Regions from separate parts of the Arthrobacter sp. SLBN-112 genome, predicted to be linked through region 1. Evidence: riboswitches for the same ligand, from Rfam matches in the RefSeq annotation. Region 1 holds a riboswitch; each other region holds the start of a gene.
What was found. Region 1 has a riboswitch for cyclic di-AMP ahead of QF050_RS20010 (NlpC/P60 family protein). Riboswitches for the same ligand answer to the same signal wherever they lie in the genome.
Positions count from the first base shown of each region.

Region 1 (5,391 bases):
ATTTTGGATGGACATGGTCGATTGTGTGCGCTGCCTTTCCGCAATACGCGCACTTGTGACCGTCACGCCGGAGCACGCCCCGGCGGCTGACGGCCGTTGAATGGTTATACCGGGGGCGGATGTACCGGTTCAGGAGGATCACGGATGGGCGGCCCAGGACGTCAGTGGGGCCCACCACGGGATCATCCCCCTCGGCCACCACGCTCGCCTTGCCTGTCAGCACGAGCACCAGCGCCCGACGGAAGGTGATAACCGCCAGCGGTTCATATCCAGCATTCAGAACGAGAGTGCGCATGCACGTACCTCTTCACGGCCGCACCCGTCAGGGGCACGAGGGCCGGCTGCCCTCGGCATGTCCGGGCTATGGATCGACATCACAAGAGTAAACAGAGAAATGCAATATCAGGTAATCGGCACACGAGGAGGCCTGTGCGCCGGCCATGGCGAGAGTTGCGATGCAGCGCAATGGCTGGCGTTAACGGGAAAGACCCCCGCCGCAGTGGCAGGGGTCTTTCCCGGGAAACGCTCCGGCGCCGCGGGTGGGCGGCGCGCTGCGGTGCTTACCTGACGCGGATGAAAACCGGTCCGGAGCCAACGTTGGCGCTGAACACAACGGTGTCATTGCCGTTGAAGCCGCCATGGACCGCCATGCCGTTTCCGGCGTAGACAGCGATGTGCGCCATTCCTCCGCCGCCGTCGGCGTAGTAGATCAGGTCCCCGGGCTGGGCCTGGGAAGCAGGCACGGTGTCGCCCAAGGACAGGTAGCCGGCGGGCCAGTCGTGGAAGTGGATACCGACTGCAGCCAGTGCGTTGGTCACCAGCATGGTGCAGTCCTGGTGCACGCCGAGCTGCGCGTAGGCAGCGGAGAGGATGGCAGCACCCTTTCCACTGGCGGAAACCTGGCCGGCGGGAGCAGCCGTGGCAGCCGCAGTTGCAACCTTGGCCGTGACCTTCGGAGCGGCGACGGTCTGGGCAACAGGGGCCGGTGCGGCTTCCTGCACCGCAACCTCGGGCTCAGGAGCCGGAGCCGGGGTGGTGGTAACGGCGGGTTTCTCGAAGCTGATGGCAATGGTGGAAGCCGCCGAAATCGGAGCGTCGACGGCGGATTCAACTTCCATGGCGGATGCCGGAGCTGAGTCGCGCTTGACGTTGGTGTCGGCAGCGTTCGCGGCAATGCCGCTGGTCAGGACGAGGCCGGAAGCTGCAGCGATCACTGCGGCCTGGCGGCCCATGCCGCCGGCGTTGTCGCTGACAGCCTTGGCAATAATTGCGATCGAGTTGGTTTTGGTGACCTCGGCGCGGTGCCGTGCGGTAGCACGAGTCGTCATCAGTTCTCTCTTTCGTTTTCCTCTGGACCGCGGTGGCCTGTCCGAGGGGGTTGGATGCGCCGGCATCTTGGGGGTACGCCGGCGCATCCCGAACGGGGATGTGGTTTCTAGCGAGAAAGCTTTGGGCAAAGAAATAGCCCTTGGAGCCGGGAGCCCAAGAACTACTTGTTCAGGTGGTAGTACGTGGAAGTACCGGTTGCTGCAGGCGAGTGGAGCATGGTTCCCTGCGACGGGTTGAGCGCGCTGATCATCATGCCGTTGCCGACGTAGATGCCGACGTGCGCGCCGCCGTTCTGGACAACAAGGTCACCCGCCTGGGGGGTGGACGTGGGTGTCATGATGCTCCACGCATTCGTGCGGGGGATGCTGATCCCGGCCTGGGCGTAAACCCACTGGACGAACCCGGAGCAGTCCCAGCCGTTGGGGGTGGTGCCGCCCCAGACGTAGGGGTGGCCGATGCCGGTGTAGGCGATCGCGGCGATGCCCGAGGTGGCCGCGGAAGAAACGGTCTCCACTGCCTGCCCGGCCGTGGACGCCTCTTGGCCGGCAGCATTGGCGGTTCGGTCCGCTGACGCAGTGGACTGGGTACGCACCGTTTCCACCTTAGGAGCAGCGGTGGTCTTGACCACGGGGCGCTCGAAGGAAACGGTGGCGGTGGGGGCTGCCGTGACAGCAAGGGCGGTCTGCGCCGAGCCGGACTCCGTGGAGGCGGAGACACCAGCGGTGGTGTCCGCTGCGGTGGCCGGCAGGCCCATGCTCAGGATGAGGCCCGAAGCCGCTGCCACGACGGCAGCCTGGCGGCCGACGGTCCCGGCATTGGCGCTCACGGCCTTGGACACAGCGTCCAAAGGGTTGGCCCGAACCGTTTGCGCACGGTGGCGCGCGGAATTATGGCGTGAAGACACGAAGGTAGCCTCTCCCAATGCCTGCGAGGTGAGCTGTCGGATTCGGATGGGAGTCACCCGGCCACTTTGCTTCCTGGGAAGCTCATGACTTAACCCCAAGGCCTTCCACAATGCAGAAGGCCAAAATTGGTTCCCCCGCCCCTGCCAGACGATGAAATGCGAACGGACCTTGAGCGGTGGCAGAGTTAGGCAATCCACTCAAGAGCGTCAACTTCGGAAAAGTTGACGCGAGTTAGACGGTACAGCAGTTTTGCTTCAATGTCACATTCAGGTCACGGCTCGTCACTGTGAGCTGAGAGTGCGCAATCATTCGGTTACAACCAGCCCATGGGATCGACCACTTCGCCATTGACCTGCACCTCGAAGTGCAGGTGGCAGCCGGTGGAAGCGCCGGTGGTCCCGCTCAGTGCCACGACTTCGCCGCGGGAGACCGTCTGGCCCACTTTGACGTTGAAGGACGAGAGGTGGTTGTACGTGGTCTCCAGGCCGTTGCCGTGGTCGATGACCACCCGGTTTCCCCCGCCGAACTGGTGCCAGCCGGCGAAGGTCACGGTTCCTGTCGCGGCTGCCAGGACGGGCGTCCCGCACTGTGCCACGAAGTCCTGTCCGCGGTGGAAGTCTCCGGTGCCCCCGGTAATGGGGCTGACCCGGTAGCCAAAGGGCGAAGCGGTAACCAGGGATGCCAGCGGGGCGGCCAGGGTTCCGGCGGAGGCGGCCCGGCTTACCGATCCGGCCGACTGGGCGCTCAGCAACTGCTTCAGCTTTCCGTCCGGGTCTGCCTGCGTCACGACGGCCGAGCGGCTGAAGTCGATCTGGGCGCCCACATCGGCGGAAATCTGGGGCTGGGGGCTGACGGAGGAGGCAGCCTGGGGTACTGTGCCGGCTGCGTCCGTCGCCATGACGGGACTTGTGGCCGGCATGGTCACGGTCAGCACCAGGCCGGTGGCGGCGAGGGCGATGCCAGCCTTCTGGCCGATGCCGCTGGCCGCAGCAAAGTCGGTGATTTGCCGGAATGGACCCCTGCGGCGGCGCGCATCCCGCTGGGGGTCACGGGGGCGCTCCGCAGCGGCGACTTCGACAACCCGGGGTGCCTCAGGGGGGCCGGCGGCGCGACGGCGGCCCCGGGAGGTCTGCATGGTCAAGAAGGGTTCCTCTCTGGAATCGCCTGCGGAGTTAGCTGTCGGATTCGGGTCAGAGAGATCAAAGACCCGGCCCGCCATGGGCAAACTTCTGCGCAGGAGTATCCCCGGAGGAATCCTTCACTGGAGAGGCTTGCTGCTGACGGACTTCACCCCAAGGCAGTCCCCCGCTGCCGGTTGTGGTTCCCCCGCCTCTGCCAGTAACGACTCGTACACCTGGTCCGCTGGCAGAGCTCGGCTCCGGATCAGGTAACGCTTAAGTATCAACGCTGGCTTCCACTATAGGGGCTTAAGACCCTGGGTAACAATTCCGTTATCTTTGTGTGGAAACCCCTGCGTGGGGTAAAGGAAGCGGGGTGTCAGGCCTGGTTCACGGCGACAAAGACGTGCGCGGCCACCTCGGGCGGAAGCTCCAACGCTCCCTCGATTCCTGCCACCCGCACCGAAATGTAGTCACCCACGCGTTCGAGTGACACTGCCGCGCCGGGCCGGATGCCGCCTTCGTCGAGCTGGGTCAGCAGTTCCGGTTCAACCTGGATCGGTTCCGCCAGGCGGCTGATGGTCACTCCCGAGGCAGGCCCGTAGGCTTTCATTGCTTCCACCAGGCTGATGGCGCCGTCACCGAAGCCGGGCCCAGGCTGCCCGCCCAAGGCGGCCAGGCCGGGGATGGGGTTGCCGTAGGGCGACTCAGTGGGATGGCCCAGCATCTCGTAGATCCGCCGCTCCACCCGTTCGCTCATCACGTGTTCCCAGCGGCAGGCTTCATCGTGAACGTAGGCCCAGTCCAGCCCAATAACATCGGCCAACAGGCGTTCGGCCAGCCGGTGCTTCCGCATGACCTCGGTGGCACGCTTGCGGCCAATGTCCGTCAGTTCCAGGTGCCTGTCACCGGAGACGACAACCAGGCCATCGCGCTCCATCCGGCCGATGGTCTGGGAAACGGTGGGCCCCGAGTGGCGCAGGCGTTCGGCGATACGGGCCCGGAGGGCAACGATGTTTTCTTCCTCAAGCTCCAGGATGGTCCTGAGGTACATCTCCGTAGTGTCGATCAGATCCGTCATCCAGCTCAGCTCCTCGAGCGCAGTACCTTGCGTTGTCCCACCGTATCGCCTCTTCCCGCGACGTAGTCCGGGGAAAGTTTAGCCTATTTTGATTTAGTCCGAATAGGCGCGGGCGCGTGCGGCGTCTCATTGGCTGGACATTGGCGCAGCCCGCTCCCGCCACCCCGTGCGCTTCAGGCAGAATTGGGGGAGGTTTGCACTGCAGCCATGGCCGGCTCCCGGCCACCCACCACCCGGACCACAGCTTTCGTCCCCGCCGAATGGAGCACCTGTGAGCGACACCAGCATCACGATTCCCGCCAACCTCCTGCCCCAGGACGGGCGGTTCGGGGCCGGGCCCTCAAAGGTCCGGCCGGAACAGATAGATGCCCTGTCCGCTGCGTCCAAGACCATTCTCGGCACGTCCCACCGGCAAGCCCCCGTCAAGAACCTGGTGGGCTCCGTCCGCGAAGGGCTCAGCCAGTTCTTCCGTGCTCCCGAGGGCTACGAGGTAGTCCTCGGCGTCGGCGGCTCCACCGCTTTCTGGGACGTCGCCAGCTTCGGCCTCGTGGCGAAGAAAGCCCAGCACCTGTCCTTCGGCGAGTTCGGCTCGAAGTTTGCCTCCGCCACCAACAAGGCACCGTTCCTGGAAGCGTCCTCGATCATCAAGTCCGAGCCGGGCACCCACCCCGCAGCGCAGGCTGAAGCCGGCGTGGACGTCTATGCGTGGCCGCAGAATGAGACCTCCACGGGCGTCGCCGCCCCGGTCAAGCGGGTGCCGGGCGCGGACCAGGACGCCCTGGTCCTGGTGGACGCCACCTCCGCTGCCGGCGGCCTGGACGTGGACGTTGCCGAGAGCGACGTCTACTACTTTGCCCCGCAGAAGAATTTCGCCTCCGACGGCGGCCTCTGGCTTGGCCTGTTCTCCCCCGCCGCCCTCGAGCGCGCCGCTGGCATCAAGGCAAGCGGCCGCTGGATC
Region 1 covers NZ_JAUSXY010000001.1:4,320,400-4,325,790, forward strand. The annotation lists gene QF050_RS20000 (HNH endonuclease) at 1-295, opposite strand, end outside; gene QF050_RS20005 (NlpC/P60 family protein) at 561-1,328, opposite strand; gene QF050_RS20010 (NlpC/P60 family protein) at 1,490-2,167, opposite strand; cyclic di-AMP (ydaO/yuaA leader) riboswitch at 2,238-2,435, opposite strand; gene QF050_RS20015 (peptidoglycan DD-metalloendopeptidase family protein) at 2,548-3,369, opposite strand; cyclic di-AMP (ydaO/yuaA leader) riboswitch at 3,380-3,622, opposite strand; gene QF050_RS20020 (metal-dependent transcriptional regulator) at 3,732-4,433, opposite strand; gene serC (phosphoserine transaminase) at 4,705-5,391, shown strand, end outside.

Region 2 (5,391 bases), 1.5 Mb from region 1:
AATGAACTGGAAGTTGTGCAGGAAGAGGACATACTTCTCGACCAGACTCCCGGCGCCGGGCCGTCCCTGGAGTTGGACCCGGTAAAGGGAGAACCGGACAACTACCCCGGAGCTGCCGAGAACAATCCTGACCGCTGGCAGGAGGACCCCTTGCTGCAGGACGAAGCTTCAACCGGGGAGTAGGGCAATGCAATCCAAAGAACTGCTGCTCGAGGCCTTTGACCGCCTCCCGGGCCTGGTCCGGCAGGTGCTCGACGGGCTCGATGGGGAACGCCTTCAGCACCGTCCTTCCGGTCGTGGCAATTCAATTGCCTGGCTGGTGTGGCACCTGGGCCGGGTGGAGGATGCGCAGGTCGCCTCCGCTTGGGAGTTGGAGCAGGTCTGGACGTCGGAAGGCTTCGTATCCCGCTTTGGCCTGTCACTCGCGGACAATGACACGGGCTACGGCCACTCCAGCGGGCAGGTGGATGCCGTCATGGCCCCCCGTGAACTCCTGCTGGAGTACTACGAAGCCGTCCACCGCCAGACTGCCAGGGTCCTCGTTGGCCTGGACGACCCGGATCTGGACCGGGTGGTGGACAAGCGCTGGGATCCGCCGGTAACCCTGGGGGTACGGCTGGTCAGCATCCTTGCGGACTGCCTCCAGCACGCCGGCCAGGCCGCCTACGCCAAGGGGCTGCACGGCGCGGGAGCAGACGCCGGCAGTGCGTGAACTCGTGGTGCTGGGCCCCGTGTCCCAGGTTCCCACCCGGATCTGCCTCACGCACGTGCACGGGGATCAGGCTACCGGCTCACCGAGCCTGACGGGCGCACCTTCGCGCCGGACCGGCTGCGGGCGGCGGGAATCGAAGGGCCGGATGTCGGCCGACTGCTGCGCGAGGGCAGCGTCGGTTCGGCCGCGCTTGGGGCGATGAGCGTTCCCAGGCCCGGGCCCCGGAAGCCGTGGTCATCGCAGCCCGGGACCTGCAGCGGATTGCCGTTCCCCGCAGGCGGAAAGACGCGCGGCAGGCGCCAGGCGGCACCACGGAGATAGGGTTAACCCATGACGGCAGCAGCTGAATCCACGGTCACCTTTGATGGCCGCTTCGCCCGTGAACTGGCGGAACTCGCTGTTCCCTGGCAGGCCGAGGAAGCGCCAGGCCCCGAACTCCTGGTCCTGAACGAACAGCTCGCAGCAGACCTGGGCCTTGACCCGCAATACCTCCGGAGTCCCGAAGGGGTGCGCCTCCTCGTGGGCAACCACGTTCCCGCCGGTGCCACCCCGGTGGCGCAGGCGTACGCTGGTCACCAATTCGGCGGGTACTCGCCACTGCTCGGCGACGGACGCGCGCTCCTGCTGGGGGAAGTCACGGACCGCACCGGACGCCTGCTGGACGTCCATCTCAAAGGCTCAGGGCGCACCCCCTTCGCCCGCGCCGGGGACGGCCGGGCGGTGGTCGGGCCCATGCTGCGCGAGTACCTTGTCAGCGAAGCCATGCACGCCTTGGGCATACCCACCACCCGCTCGCTCGCCGTCGTGGCAACGGGGCGGCAGGTCCGGCGTGAGGGCATGCTGCCCGGTGCTGTCCTGGCGCGGGTGGCCCGGAGCCACCTGAGGGTTGGGAGTTTCCAGTACGCCCGGGCCACGGAAAACATGGACCTCCTGAAGCGGTTGGCGGACCACGCCATCAGCAGGCACTATCCGCTGGCCGCCGAAGCCCCAAACCCCTACCTGGCACTGTTCTCGTCCGTCGTCTCCGCACAGGCCAGCCTGGTGGCCCGGTGGATGCTGGTGGGATTCGTGCACGGGGTCATGAATACGGACAACATGACCATCTCGGGGGAAACCATCGACTACGGCCCGTGCGCTTTCCTGGACGCCTTCAATCCCGCGGCCGTCTACAGTTCCATCGACGTCAGTGGACGCTACGCCTACGCCAACCAGCCGGTCCTTGCTGAATGGAACCTTGCCCGTCTTGCCGAGGCGATGCTCCCGCTCATCGACGAGGACCAGGAGAAGGCCGTTGCTCCCGCGGTGGAGGTGCTCGGCGGATTCCGTGGACAGTACAGCGAGGCGTGGACCGGTGGCATGAAATCCAAACTGGGCCTTGCCGGCGGCAACGGAAGCGACGACGCCGCGTCAGGCGTTGTCGATGATGCGGTGGCCATCCTCAAAGACGGCCCAGTGGATTACACGCTGTTCTTCCGAAACCTCGGCAAGGCCGCCCGCGGCGACCTGCGCCCCGTGCGCGGGATGGTGCTGGACTTAGCCGGTTTCGACGCCTGGGCTGAGCGGTGGCTGGCACTGCAACCCGATGCGGGGCTGATGGACAACGTCAACCCGGCGTACATTCCGCGGAACCACCTGGTGGAAGAAGCCCTCGCCGCCGGCACGGAAGGAGACTTGGCCCCGCTGCACCGCCTGCTCGAGGCCGTCACCGATCCTTTCACCGAGCGGGCCGGGATGGAGCGCTACATGGAAGGGGCCCCGGAGGGCTTCGGCTCGTACACGACCTTCTGCGGGACCTGATCCGCCACGGAATGAGGCCCGCAGCAGGACGACAGGAGGGCGGCAGCCGGAAACCCGGCTGCCGCCCTCCTGTCAGAAGCCGGCTTCGCTGTGCGAAGGCTTAGGCTACGCGGACCACTGAGTAGCCGCTGAGCCAGCTGATGGAGTGCACCTGCGTGGTGTACCCGTTGACGCCGCCGCTCACAACCTGGCCGTTGCCGGCGTACACACCCACGTGGCCCGAGGTGATAATCAGGTCCCCGGGTGCCGGGCTGCCGACCACGCTGCCGTACTGGAAGAACTGGGTGGGCGCCAGATCGCCGACACTCTTGCCCACCGAACGCAGGGCCTTCTCAACCATGGCAGTGCAGTCCTGGCTCACACCGATCTGGCTGTAGGCGGACGCCAGGATGGCGGCCCCGGTCCCGGTGCCGGTGGTGGAAGCCACCGGAGTAGCGGAAGCGTAGGACATGTTCATGCCGGTGTTTGCCGGTGCGGTGGCAGCTGCCGCCTGGACTGGCGCCGCTGCAGGGGCCGGAGCCGGTGCTGCCACGTAGCCTGCACCGGGAATCCGGATCTGGTCGCCGGGGTAGATGATGGACGACAGGCCCAAGCCGTTGGCGGCCAGGACGTCGTTCAGGCTGACCCCGTACGCTGCCGAAATCGCGCCCAGGGTATCCCCGGAAACGACGGTGTGCACGGTTGCTGCCGCGCCAGCCGGAGCAACTGCCGGCGCTGCGGTGGCCTGGACATTAGTTTGCTCCGTGGTGTCCGCGCCAGTCACGCCCGCGTGGGCCGGGGCGCCGACCCCGAAGGCAATGCCGGACGCGGCCGCAACCGCGAGGGCCGGACGGCCCAGCGAACGGGCCTGCGACTTGGCGGTCAGGGCGAGGCCCTCGAGCGCAATGGAACGGGCCGGAGTCGCGCGGTGGCGGGCAGTGGTGAGATTTTTTGACACGGTAGATCGCCTCTCCCATGCCTGCGGGGTGAGCTGTCGGGTTCGGGTTGGAGATACCCGGCCGAACACATCTCCGCGGTGGGCGGAGGAGCTGTCCGACTTAACCCCAAGACCTCAAAAGGTCGTGGAAACTTGGTTCCCCCGTCCCTGCCAGCATGAAAGCGGTTGAATCCCGGTATCAGCGGCAGGGCTCGGCAAACTGATGGGAATGTCCCGTTTTGGGAGGGACACCAGAAGACCATAACCCGCGGACGCCCCAATTGTCACGTTTAGGTAACATACGAGCTTTGTCTCTCGTATTCTGCAAACGATTGGATGTGGCCCTTCCGCCCGGCATCGACCGGAGATTGATCCGGTGGCGGCCCCTCCGGGTAACAAAGCGGGCACGGCCGTCTTTCCGCCCCGGCGTGTCGCCGGTATGCTTCGGGACTATGCCCCTGTTCGTGACCATGCCCAAGTCCCCGCTGATGGGGGGATTGCTCGCCATCGCGGTGGCAGCGGCCACGGTGCTGCCTGCCTCCGCGGACGAGCCTCCACCGCCCGGTGGATACCCGTCCTGGGCTGACGTGCAGCAGGCGCAGTCTTCCGAGGCGGCGAAAGCGGCGGAGATCACCACCATCAACGGGCTGCTGAGCGGCCTCCAAGCCCAATCGGAAGCGGCCGGTGACACTGCCGTCCGGGCAGCCGCGGACTATGCCGCGGCCGACGCCGAGCTTCAGGCGGCGTCAACGCGGCTGGACGCATTGTCCGCCCAAGCCGCCCGCGCCAACGACGAACTGGCCAAGTATCGCAAGGAGATCGGTGCCCTTGCCGTCCAGTCGTACAAGACGGGCGGGACCAATACAGGGTTCTTCGTGGCCCTGGATGCCCTGCAGAACAACAGCGTCCAGGGGCTCAACCTCGTCCAACTGGTGGGCGACAAGACGGCGGCTTTGGTGGACAAAGCTGCGGCCGCCGGCAAAGTTGCCGCGTCACTGGCGGAACAGGAAAAAGCGGCCCGCAGTGAGCGCGAACGCCTGTCCGGGGAAGCAAAAGCCAAACTGGACGCGGCCCGCTCCGCCCAGGACACGCTCGCCCGGCAGGTCAGTGACGAACAGCAGCACAGCAGCGAACTGACCGCCCAGCTGGCCTCGCTGAAGGGAACGACGGCGGCCCTCGAAGGAGAGTACCGACAGGGCCAGGCGGCGCTGGCTGCCTATGAAGCAGCCCAGGAAGCCAAGCGGGCCGCCGCGGCGGAACAGGCCCGCCAGCAGGCTGAAGCCGCAGCGCAGGCAGCCGCGGCCGCAGCCCGGCAGCCCAAACCCGCGCCCGCCGCTCCGGCCGGCAACGCGGCAAACCCCGCCCCGCCGGCCGACCCGGTTCCCGGCAGTCCGCCGCAGCCGGCCGTGCCAAGCCCGCCGCCCGTCGTCGTTCCCTCCGTCCCCGGCGGTGCCGTCAATGATCCGGCCGGTGCCAAGGCCTATGCCTCCGGGCGCCTGGGTGCCTTCGGCTGGGGCCCGGACCAGTTCCAGTGCCTGGCCCAGCTGTGGACCAAAGAATCCAGCTGGCTGACCACCGCCACCAACGCCTCCTCCGGTGCTTACGGCATAGCCCAGGCGCTGCCGCCCGGCAAGTACGCCAGCGCCGGAAGCGACTGGCTGACCAGCTACCGGACGCAGATCGAGTGGGGGCTCGGCTACATCAGCGACCGCTACGGCTCCCCGTGCGGCGCCTGGAGCCATTCGGTAGCCCTGAACTGGTACTGACTGACGCGCTAGGCTTTCCGCATGCCAGATTTCGAACGGTTCAGGATGCTGCTCGAAGACGAACGGGCCCGGCGGTTGGCACTGTTGCCGGCGCTGCGGGCCGATATCGACGCGGCCAACTCGGCGCGCCAAAACTCCAACGTCGACGACGAGCACGATCCCGAAGGCGCCACGATCGCCTTCGAACTCTCGCAGGCCTC
Region 2 covers NZ_JAUSXY010000001.1:2,805,441-2,810,831, forward strand. The annotation lists gene QF050_RS13170 (hypothetical protein) at 1-183, shown strand, start outside; gene QF050_RS13175 (DUF664 domain-containing protein) at 188-712, shown strand; gene QF050_RS13180 (protein adenylyltransferase SelO family protein) at 1,043-2,509, shown strand; gene QF050_RS13185 (LysM peptidoglycan-binding domain-containing protein) at 2,610-3,446, opposite strand; cyclic di-AMP (ydaO/yuaA leader) riboswitch at 3,450-3,623, opposite strand; gene QF050_RS13190 (lytic transglycosylase domain-containing protein) at 3,878-5,191, shown strand; gene QF050_RS13195 (TraR/DksA C4-type zinc finger protein) at 5,213-5,391, shown strand, end outside.
Region 2: another riboswitch for cyclic di-AMP. It lies ahead of QF050_RS13185 (LysM peptidoglycan-binding domain-containing protein); the one in region 1 lies ahead of QF050_RS20010 (NlpC/P60 family protein).

Region 3 (5,391 bases), 3.4 Mb from region 1:
CGTGTACGAACCGACAGACTTGATGTGGTTCGGCAGTTCAACGTTGCGCTTGTCGATGGCTCCGAGGCCGGCGGCCTCAACAGCGGCAGCGACATCAGCAGGCTTGACGGTGCCGAAGAGACGACCGGACTCGCCGGCCTTCACCTCGAGCTTGACCTTCTTGGAGGACAGAGCCTGGGCCTGTGCCTGTGCAGCTTCAACGGAAGCGTGCGCACGGGCGGCGCGGGCAGCCTTGATGGACTCAACCTGCTTCTCGCCACCCTTGGTCCAGGTCAGGGCGAAGCCGCGGGGCAGCAGGAAGTTACGTGCGTAACCGTCCTTGACCTCGACAACATCGCCAGCAGCACCGAGACCGGTTACTTCGTGGGTCAGAATGAGCTTTGCCATGTTAGTTAATCCCTTCCTTAGCCGCGGCCAGCGCCGGAGTAAGGCAGCAGAGCAACTTCGCGGGCGTTCTTGATTGCCTGGGCGATCTTGCGCTGTTCCTGCACCGTGACGCCAGTGACGCGACGGGCGCGGATCTTTCCGCGGTCGGAGATGAACTTGCGCAGCAATGCTACGTCCTTGTAGTCGATGACAGTGATGTCAGCGGCCTTCAAGGGGTTGGACTTTGGTTTGGGCTTACGGAGTTCAGCCTTAGCCATCGTGGAGCTCCTATTCTAGGGAGCCCGTGGATATTGATCCACGGGATGGTGGTGGTCCGACGGCGGCAAAACCTTTGGGTGCCTTGCGGCTCCCGGGCGGTCCCGGCGTCGGGCCGTTGTTTGGGTTTTAGAAGGGAGGTTCGGAATCGGGGCCGTTGCCCCAGCCGCCTGCATTGGACACGCCGGGCGTGGCCCAGGGATCGTCCTGTGCAGCCTGCTGGTTGCCGCCGCCCCAGCCTCCACCGGAGTTGCCGCCCTGGGTTCCACCAGGGTTGCCGCCTCCGAAGCCACCGCCGCCGTTGCCGCCGCCGAAGCCGCCCCCACCCTGTCCGCCGGAGCGCTGGGTGCGGTTGACCTTTGCGTTGGCATAGCGCAGGCTGGGGCCGATTTCGTCGACCTCAAGCTCGATTACGGTGCGCTTTTCGCCTTCTTTTGTTTCGTAGGAACGGCTCTTCAGGCGGCCGGTCACGATCACGCGCATTCCCTTGGTCAGGGATTCGGCGACGTTCTCGGCAGCTTCACGCCATACAGCGGCGCGGAGGAACAGGGTCTCCCCGTCCTTCCACTCGTTGGACTGGCGATCAAAGGTGCGGGGGGTGGAAGCGATGGTGAAGTTCGCTACCGCGGAACCGGACGGTGTGAACCGCAATTCCGGGTCATTGGTGAGGTTACCGATGACCGTAATGGTGGTCTCGCCTGCCATCTACTGCCTCCTTGTTCGATCCTGGGTGAAGAGTGCGTTTCCTGCGGGGTAAAGAATGAAAATCGGTGCTGAATTACTCAGCAACAACTTTCTGCTCTTCGGGGCGGGTGATCTTGGTGCGCATGATGGTCTCGTTAAGAGACAGCTGGCGGTCAAGTTCCTTGGCGGTTTCCGGCTTGGCGGTGAAGTTCACCACGGCGTAGATACCTTCGGACTTCTTCTTGATCTCGTAAGCCAGACGGCGACGGCCCCAGATGTCAACCTTTTCGATGGTTCCACCATCGTTGGTGATGACGTTCAGGAACTTCTGAAGCGACGGCTCAACGGTACGCTCTTCGACCTCGGGGTCGATGATTACCATCAATTCGTAAGGACGCATATGTGAACCCACCTCCTTTGGGCTAAGCGGTTACGGCATTTCCGTAACAGGAGGTTCATTTGCGAGTCCGTGAAGTGTCTTGCCACCGGTACGGAGGCAGGACGCAGCACAGACTTCAATATCCTAGTGCATCTGGACCTGATAGGCGATTCGCGCTTGACTCAAGGCTAGCCGCGTGATGCGGCGGGAACAGCCCGGCCGCCCTCTTATGTGGATAACGCAGGGAATCCGGCACCCCCTGTAAAGGCCCGCGCGGCAATCGGGCGGCAAGCCACGCCCGTGATGTTGCTTCCGTTACCCAATTGTGATTCCGCGAGGATTTTCGTGTACGGTCTTCGGGTGGGCCGCCCCAGCCGGCCCCAATCCCGGAAGACGCCCAACTCTGCCGCTTCCGCGATCCCCCAGGTTCCAGGCAGAGGCGGGGGACCCAAGCGTCACGGGTATGGCCTCCGCCTGCCCTCGGGGTGAAGCCGCAGCGAGCGGCCGAATGGCAACATTCGAACCCGACAGCTAACTCCGCAGGCGTTGAGAGGTAATTCCCCATGCCCGCATCCCGCAAAGCGAACGCCAAACGCGCACACCGTTATCAAAATGAGACCGCACCGGCCGGGCTCCGGCCATTTCTGACATCCAAAGACTCCCGCCGCCGCTTGCCCCTGGCCGCCGGCCTCGCAGCAGCCCTCCTCGGCGCGGCGTCCCTGGGCCTCGGCCTGGCCAACGGCAACGAGACTGCAGATGTCTCCCGGGTGGCGAGCGCCGCCGACGCCGGCAGCGAAGTCCAGGCCCAGGCCTCCCCGTCCACCCCGGCCCCGGCCCCGTCCACCCCGGCCCCTGCCCCGGCACCGGCCGCCGCACCCGCCCAGGAGCAGGCTCCCGCGCAGGCACCGGCTCCCGCTGCGCCTGCCCCGGCCCCCGCCGCGGCGGCTCCGGCCCCGCAGTCGCCCATCGTCGTGGCGCCCGCCGCGGCACAGCTGGCCAACAGCGGGACGCCCATGCCCGCGGGCGTCCCCGGAAACTGGACCATGACCTTCGCCGACGAGTTCAACGGCTCAGGCCTGGACAGCGCAAAGTGGTCCAACTGCTGGTTCGCCCCCAACTGCGGAACCATGAATAAAGCGGCCACCAGCCCCGCCAACGTCTCCGTGGGCAACGGCAACCTGGCCCTCAGCCTTGCCTCGTCCTCGTCCGGGTCCCTGGTGTCCACCAACCCCAAGGGCGGGGCTGGCACCGGTTACCAGTTCACCACCGGGTACGTGGAGGCCCGCATCAAGTTCCCAGGCAACGCCAACGGCCTGTACAACTGGCCGGCGTTCTGGACCACCGGGCAGTCGTGGCCCGCCACCGGCGAGAACGACATCGCGGAAGTCCTCCAGGGGAAGATGACCGTCAATTACCATTCAAGCTCGGGCGCACACAACCAAGGCACCGTCGGCGGCAACTGGGCCAACGAGTACCACACCTTCGGCCTGCACCGGATGGCCAACTCCTCCGACGTCTACTTCGACGGCGTGAAGGTCAAGTCCTACCCCACGGACGACGGAAACGCCCCGCAGTACATCGTCCTGAACGTCGGCGCTTCCTCGACGAACCCGGTCTACGGCCCGCAGTCCCAGCTGCTGGTGGACTACGTACGCGCCTGGCAGTAGCCAGCCACGCGCTTCGGTTTAAGGGGCGACGGCGGGGACTTCCCGCCGTCGCCCCTTTTTGGCTTCCTGCGGTTCCCCACAAAGTTGCCCAAAGCAACCCCTGCCGTCCCAGTGTGATCCAGTACACTCTTGCAATGAAGCTCCTGTACGTGACTGAAAGCGTGCCCAACCGGGACCCGCAACTCGGTGATGGAAGCTCCATGATCCCGTACGAAGTGATCCTGCACCTTCCCGCAGATGTGGCCGTCACCCTGCTGACGTTTTCCGGGCCCGTCCCGGTACCGGCGGAGATCCGGGCGCGCTGCGGGACCGTCCACGAAATTGCCCAGCGGGGCGACCTGTCCGCTCTTGCGCGCTCCCTGGGCGGCCTCACGGGCCTGGGCAAACACCGGCGCTCCACTCCCTCGGCGCGGGCAGCGGCGGCCACCTTGTCCGGCAGCAACAACGCCACCCTCATCCATGGCCCGCACGCCCTTTTCCTGTCCCACCACGTGGCCGGGCCCATGGTGCTGCAGACCGTGGACCCCTGGTCCATCCGCGCCGGCATGGACACGGCCATCGCGCGCGCCTTCCGGCCTGCCTACCGGCTGCGGGAACTCCTCGCCGAACGGGCTGAGCGGGGGCTGCCTGCCAAGGCGCGGCTGCTGACCGTCGGGGCGCAGGACGCTGCGGCCTGGTCCGCGAAGCTCGGCCGGGCCGTAGCAGCCATCCCCAACGGAACAGCCGCGACCGCCGGCCCCCGCCGGGACCGGACCGCACCGGTCGTATGCTTCGCGGGCAGCCTCAACTACGGCCCCAACGTTGACAGCGCCACGCTCCTGGCCACCCGAATTGCTCCCCTGGTATGGCGGGAGGTTCCGGAGGCCCGGTTCGTCATCGCCGGGCGGCAACCCACGGCTGCGGTCCAGGCGCTGGCCGGTCCCCGCGTTGAAGTCCTGGCCAACGTCCCATCAATCCTGGACATCTTCCAAGGGGCCGACGTCGCCGTCTTCCCCGACCAACACGGCGTGGGCATCCGAAACTCCGTGCTTGAGGCCCTTGCGGCGGGGCTGCCCGTGGTGGCATCCCCGGTGGCGGCACGGGAACTTCCGCCGCACCCGCTGCTCACTGTTGAGTCCGGCCAGGACGCGATGGTCCGCAAGGTCGTGGAACAACTCAGGGCCCCCCGGCCGCCGCACAGCTCTCCCGGCGGCGCTGCGGGACAGGCCGCCGGCACCGTCCGGTCCTGGGACACCGTGGCCGGGGAGTACCTGGCTGAGGTGCGGGCTGCCGTGGCTTCGTCCTCCCCCGCCGGGGACTTATCCGGCACCGCAAGGCAACTGTGACCTACGCGCCCGGCGAGCTGGAACGCAAAGGCGTCCGGGGAGCCTTGTGGCAGGGGCTGGCCTTCGCCTCCGGACGGGTGATCGTGCTGGTCACCACCGTGGTGCTGGCCCGGCTCCTGTCGCCCGAAGAGTACGGCCTCGTAGCCCTGGCGCTGGTGCTCATGGCATACGCCGAAACCATTGCCGACGCCGGGGTGGGCCAGGCGCTGGTCTACCTGCCCAAGACGAAGGTGATTGTCCGCTCGGCGCTCCTGCTCTCGGTAACCCTGGGCGCGGTGCTGGCCTTGACGGCCGTGCTTGCGGCCGATGCTGTGGAAGACCTCATCGGGCTCGACGGCGTGGCTCCCCTGGTGCAGGTGCTTGGCATCTCCGTGCTGGCCACCGCCTGCGGCGCCGTCCCGGAGGCGATCATGCGCCGCGACCTGAAGTTCCGGCAACTCACCGCCGCTCCGGTGCTGCGGGCCGCAACCATGGGAACGGTGACCCTCTACCTGGCCTTCACCGGCCACGGCGCCTGGTCGCTCGCCGTCGGAACGGCTGCGGGCTCGGTCGCCTACGCAGCCACCTGCTGGTTCCTGATCCGCCACGAAGCGCCGTGCAGCAGCTCTGGCGCGTCAGCAGGAGCGCCCTGGCCGAGAACATCCGCTTCGGCGCCCCCGTGGCGGGGAGCACCATGCTGGCCCGGGCCATCTTC
Region 3 covers NZ_JAUSXY010000001.1:878,399-883,789, reverse strand. The annotation lists gene rplI (50S ribosomal protein L9) at 1-387, opposite strand, end outside; gene rpsR (30S ribosomal protein S18) at 405-644, opposite strand; gene QF050_RS04100 (single-stranded DNA-binding protein) at 772-1,347, opposite strand; gene rpsF (30S ribosomal protein S6) at 1,421-1,726, opposite strand; cyclic di-AMP (ydaO/yuaA leader) riboswitch at 2,090-2,263, shown strand; gene QF050_RS04090 (glycoside hydrolase family 16 protein) at 2,269-3,372, shown strand; gene QF050_RS04085 (glycosyltransferase family 4 protein) at 3,507-4,697, shown strand; gene QF050_RS04080 (oligosaccharide flippase family protein) at 4,694-5,391, shown strand, end outside; gene QF050_RS04075 (oligosaccharide flippase family protein) at 5,293-5,391, shown strand, end outside.
Region 3: another riboswitch for cyclic di-AMP. It lies ahead of QF050_RS04090 (glycoside hydrolase family 16 protein); the one in region 1 lies ahead of QF050_RS20010 (NlpC/P60 family protein).

Region 4 (5,391 bases), 4.2 Mb from region 1:
TGAGGCGCTGGCTCGAGGACGCGGGCGTCCGGGAAAGCTGGCGAACAGCGGCAGTGGAGGCCCGGCAGAAGCTCCCCGGCTGGAGCAGCACGGCGCACGGCCTGCTGGCCCTGCTGGAGGCGCGGGACTGAGACGCCAGCGCAGGACTGATTGAACCCGCCGCAGGACTGATGGGACACGCCCCCGACGCCGGAGGGCGCTAAAGGCTGCTGCGGTGCGCCGCGAAGAACTCGCGCAGCAACAGGGCGCACTCCTCCTCGCGGACTCCCGGGTACACCTCAACCCAATGATTGAGGCGCCGTTCGCGCAGGATATCGAACACCGATCCTGCCGCACCCGCTTTATCGTCCCACGCCCCGAATACCACCCGGGGGATCCTGGCCAGGACAATCGCGCCCGCGCACATGGCACACGGTTCCAAGGTGACCACCAAGGTGCAGTCGGACAACCGCCAGCCCTCGCCGCGGCCGCCGTCGAGCCTTGCCCGTTCCTGCAACCGTGCGGCAGCCTCCCGGATCGCCACCACCTCGGCGTGGGCTGTGGGGTCGCCCAGTTCCTCCCGCTGGTTTCGGCCGGAACCCAGCACCCCGCCGTCGGGCCCTATGACCACGGCGCCGATCGGCACATCCTCTGTGGCGAGGGCGCGACGGGCTTCCGCGAGCGCAAGGCCCATCCAGGCATCGTGTTTCTTTTCGGGCAACGGCATGGCTCAATGATAGTTTCGGGGATACTCAGGTTACTTACCGATGCCGGGAGGCACCATGGATACGCTTCGGGACCGCTTGGGGACCTGGTTCAAACCCTACGCGGCGCTGTTCCTCACCATCCTCGTGGGCGGTGTGGTCATCGTCTCCCTCGCCCTGCTCGGCGCCGAGGTGTACGACAACGTAGTGGACTCCGCGGGGCTGGCGAACCTGGACAAGCCTGCCCTGGCCCTGTCCGAGAGCCTGCGCAGCCCCGGGCTCGATGCGTTCGTCACCGGCTTTACCAACATTGGCGGCGGCATCGGCATGCCCATACTGGCCAGCATCCTCACCGCGTGGCTGACCTACCTAAGCCGCAACTGGCGTCCCCTGATCCTGATTGGCGGTGCGGCAGCCGTATCCATCACCGCCACCACCTTTGGCAAGAAGCTGGTGGGCCGCACGCGCCCGGACCACGCAGACGCCGTTCCGCCGTTTGAGGACTCGCCGTCGTTCCCCAGCGGGCACACGCTGAACACCACGGTGGTGATCAGCCTTGTGGTCTACCTGATCTGCCTCCAGTTCCAGGTTATGCGCGTCCGGGTTACGGCCATCACGGCGGGTGCGGTGTTCATCATCGCCATGGGATTGAGCCGGGTCTTCCTTGGGCACCACTGGCTTACGGATGTGATGGCCGGCTGGTTGTTGGGGCTCACCTGGGTGGGCGTGGTGATTTTGGCCCACCGGCTGTTCCACATCGTCCGCAGGCGGGAGCACGTGGGTGCCGCGCCGTCGTTCGACCGTCCCATTGTCCGCGACGTGGTGGCGGAGGAGCTGCACGACGGCGGTTCCTCCGGACCCGGGAAAGGCAGCGCCGGATGATAGTTTTGGGGGATGCGCACTCTCGTTGTTGACCACCCCTTGGTCGCCCATAAGCTCACCGTCCTGCGGGACAAAAACACGCCGTCGCCGGTCTTCCGCCAGCTGACGGAAGAGCTGGTGACCCTCCTGGCCTACGAGGCCACGCGGGAGGTCCGCACCGAGCCCGTCACCATCCAAACGCCGGTCAGCACCACTGTCGGCACCGCATTCACCAAGCCGACGCCGCTGGTGGTCCCCATCCTGCGCGCCGGCCTGGGCATGCTGGAGGGCATGACCAAGCTGGTTCCCACCGCAGAGGTGGGCTTCCTGGGCATGGCCCGGGACGAGGAAACCCTGGACATCATCACGTACGCCGAGCGCCTCCCCGAGGACCTGACCGGCCGCCAGGTCTTTGTCCTGGACCCGATGCTGGCCACCGGCGGAACACTGCGCGAAGCCATCAAGTTCCTGTTCAAGCGCGGTGCTTCCGACGTCACCTGCATCTGCCTGCTGGCCGCCCCGGAGGGCCTGGCCCGGCTGGAGGAGGAACTGTCCGGGGCCAACGTACACATCGTCCTGGCTTCAATTGACGAGAAGCTCAACGAAAAGTCCTACATTGTTCCCGGCCTGGGTGACGCCGGCGACCGCCTGTACGGCATCGCCGGTTAGCACCGGCCCTTTTCCACGCCGGTTCCCGCCGCTAGCCTGTGCGGATGGACTGGAAACTTGAACTCGTCTTTGTCCCTGTGTCCGATGTGGACCGCGCCAAGGATTTTTACGTCAACAAGGTTGGCTTCAACGCCGATTACGACGAGCGACCGTCGGATTCGATCCGCTTCGTGCAGTTGACGCCGCCCGGCTCTGCCTGCTCCATCTGCATCGGCGAAGGGCTCACCGACGCTCCGCCCGGCACCGGCTCCAACCTGCAGCTGGTGGTCAGCGACATCCAGGCCGCCCACCGCCAGCTCAAGGGCAACGGCGTGGATGTCAGCGACGTGGACGTGCAGCAGTGGGGCCACTTCCTGTACTTCGCCGATCCGGACGGCAACAGGTGGTCTGTCCAGTACATCCCGTGGCGGAACGCCGGGCAGGGCGACGGGAAAGACGCCGCGCAGGACGCCGGTTAACGCAAAACCGCGGGCCGGATCATGGTGACGCGGCCCGCGGCGGGCGTTGTCCAGTGGTGTCCAGTACCAGTGGTGCCTAGTAACCAGTTGTGCGCCAGGTGGAAGTTCAATGCGCCACAGGGCGAGGCGTAGCTCTTCTTGATGTAGTCCAGGCCCCAGTTGATCTGCGTGCGGTAGTTGGTCAGGTAGTCGGCGCCCGCGCTGGCCATCTTCTCCGCGGGCAGCGACTGGACGATGCCGTACGCGCCACTGCTGGCGTTGGTGGCCGTGGTGGTCCAATCGGATTCCTTGGTCCACAGCGTCTGGAGGCACTGCATCTGGTCCGGTCCCCAGCCAAAGGAAGACAGTTGGCTGGCGGCATAGGCCTGGGCACCTGCGGGATCGTTAACCGCGACGGCGGGGGCAGGAGCGGGTGCGGGGGCAGGAGCGGGTGCGGGGGCAGGCGCCGGGGCGGGTGCTTCAGCTGCCGGGGCGGCGGGTGCGGGCGCAGGAGCCGGCTCGGCCGCTTGCGGCGCCACGCTGATGGCGGAAGGAGCGGGATTCGCGGCCGGGTTGGACCGGATTTCGCTCTTCTCGATGCTCATCTGAGCGTCCGACGCCGAACTTGAAGAGTTTGACCCGGTGGACGACGCCTGGGTCATGCTGGTGGTCGCCTGGCCTGCCGCGCCAACGCCAACCAGCACAGCGCACGATGCCGCGAGGACTGCAGCACGCCGGCCCAAGGTGGTGTTTTTGGCGGGCTGGGGTTTGGCCCGGTGTTTTGCCTTGGTTTGCAGGCATGGTTTTGCCATGGATTTAGACATGATTGATCGCCTCTCACACCTGCGGAGTTAGCTGTCGGGTTCGGATGAGGGCATCCGGCCGCACGGAACAAACACGTGCTGGCTTAACCCCAAGGGCAATCAATGCCCGGGACGGTGGGTCCCCCGCCTCTGCCGTTGCTCAAGCGGAATCCGGGAAGCGGCAGAGCTTGGCGTCAACCCGGGATATGCGGCCCGAACGGGGACCGCACCCAATCAACGCTACAGGAAGATCACGCATTAGTCACATTTGGGTAACGGAAGTCACGATTCCTGGCGCGTCGATTTGCTGCGCGACTTGTCCTGCAGCGCGATTATCACGCCAGGACGTAGACCGTGGTCCCGCCGATGCTTTGCGACGGGAAGGTAGACGCTACCCACTGCGCAATCCGGGTGGAGGCGTCCGAACCGCTGTTGGACATCATGGTCCCGCCGGCAATGAAGTAGTGGACCTTGCCTTGGGATACCAGTGCCTGGAACTGTTCCAGCGTGGGGGAGGGGTCGGTGCCGTTGAAGCCGCCCACAGCCATCACCGGCAGTTCCGTTGCCAGTTGGTAACCGGCGGCATTGTTCGAACCGACCACTGCCGCGGCCCAGGTGTAGTTCGAGGCACCGTCCTTGAGTGCGGCCACGAGCTCGGCCGACGGCGTGGGCGCACCAAGGAGGCCACCCAGGCCACCCATCCCGCCGGCACGGCCACCGCCGGCACCTTGGCCTTGTCCAGTCTGGCCTGCGCCGCCCCGGGTTGCCCCGGCCTGGCCGCTGAACTGCCGGGAATTGCCGCCCGCACCAAACCCGCCGGCCCGGTTTCCGCCGAACCCACCCGGGCCGCTGAACGACGTCGCCGGCCCGGCACTGACAATGGCCCCGCTGTGCGCCGTCGTCGCCGTCGACATGGAGAACGCCAGCGGTCCGGCGAGCGATGCCGCAATGGCGAGCGCCGTCGTCGTCCGCTGAACCGAGCGCAGGCGAATGAACCTGCCCAGCCCAATTCCTGCCGCGGCCGCCAGGCCTGCAACCAGCACCAGCCAGCGCAGCCACGGACCGTAGGCGGACGTGGTACCCAGCAGGGTGAAGGCCATCAGGGCTGCCGCGGCCACCGATGCCGCGAGGAGGACCGCTGCAGCGGCCTGCCGCCGGTGCTGCCAGAGGAGTACCGGGCCCAGGCCGGCAAGCCCGGCGATCCCCGGTGCCAATGCCACCGCGTAATACGGGTGGATGATGCCGGCCATGAAACTGAAGACCAACCCGGTCACCAGCACCCAGGAACCCCAGATGATCACCGACGCCCGCACGGCGTCAGTCCGCGGCGCCCGCCGCCCAAGCCACAGCAGGCCCGCAGCAAGGATCAGGGCGGAGGGCAGCAGCCAGGCGATCTGGCCGCCGAATTCACTGTTGAACATCCGCAGCAGGCCGGGAACGCCCCAGCCGTTGCCGCCACCCACGCTGCCGGTTTCGTCGCCCGTCAGCCGGCCCAGGCCGTTGTAGCCGAGGGTCAGCTCCAGGATGGAGTTGTCCTGCGAACCGCCGATGAACGGACGGTCCGCCGCCGGGATGAGTTCGACGACGGCCAGCCACCAGCCGGCCGCGGCAACCATCGCCGCACCGGTGGCGAGCAGGTGCAGCAGCCGCCGGCCCAGCCCTGCCGGCGCCGCAACCAGGTAGGCGAACGCAAAGCCGGGGACCACCAGCAGCACCTGCAGTTGCTTGGCAAGGAACCCGAAGCCCAGGAAGACCCCTGCCAGCAGGAGCCAGCGCAGCCGGTCCTCCTGGACGGAGCGAAGCACCGCGTAGCCGGCGGCGGTCATGAGCAGCACCAGCAGGGCGTCCGGGTTGTTGAACCGGAACATCAGCGTGGCCACCGGCGTCAGGGCCAGCGCCACAGCGGCCAGCAGGCCTGCCCGGTGGGCGAGCCGCGGG
Region 4 covers NZ_JAUSXY010000001.1:91,363-96,753, reverse strand. The annotation lists gene QF050_RS00415 (glycosyltransferase family 4 protein) at 1-131, shown strand, start outside; gene QF050_RS00410 (nucleoside deaminase) at 200-706, opposite strand; gene QF050_RS00405 (phosphatase PAP2 family protein) at 762-1,565, shown strand; gene upp (uracil phosphoribosyltransferase) at 1,578-2,213, shown strand; gene QF050_RS00395 (glyoxalase superfamily protein) at 2,258-2,671, shown strand; gene QF050_RS00390 (hypothetical protein) at 2,668-3,474, opposite strand; cyclic di-AMP (ydaO/yuaA leader) riboswitch at 3,478-3,640, opposite strand; gene QF050_RS00385 (ArnT family glycosyltransferase) at 3,789-5,391, opposite strand, start outside.
Region 4: another riboswitch for cyclic di-AMP. It lies ahead of QF050_RS00390 (hypothetical protein); the one in region 1 lies ahead of QF050_RS20010 (NlpC/P60 family protein).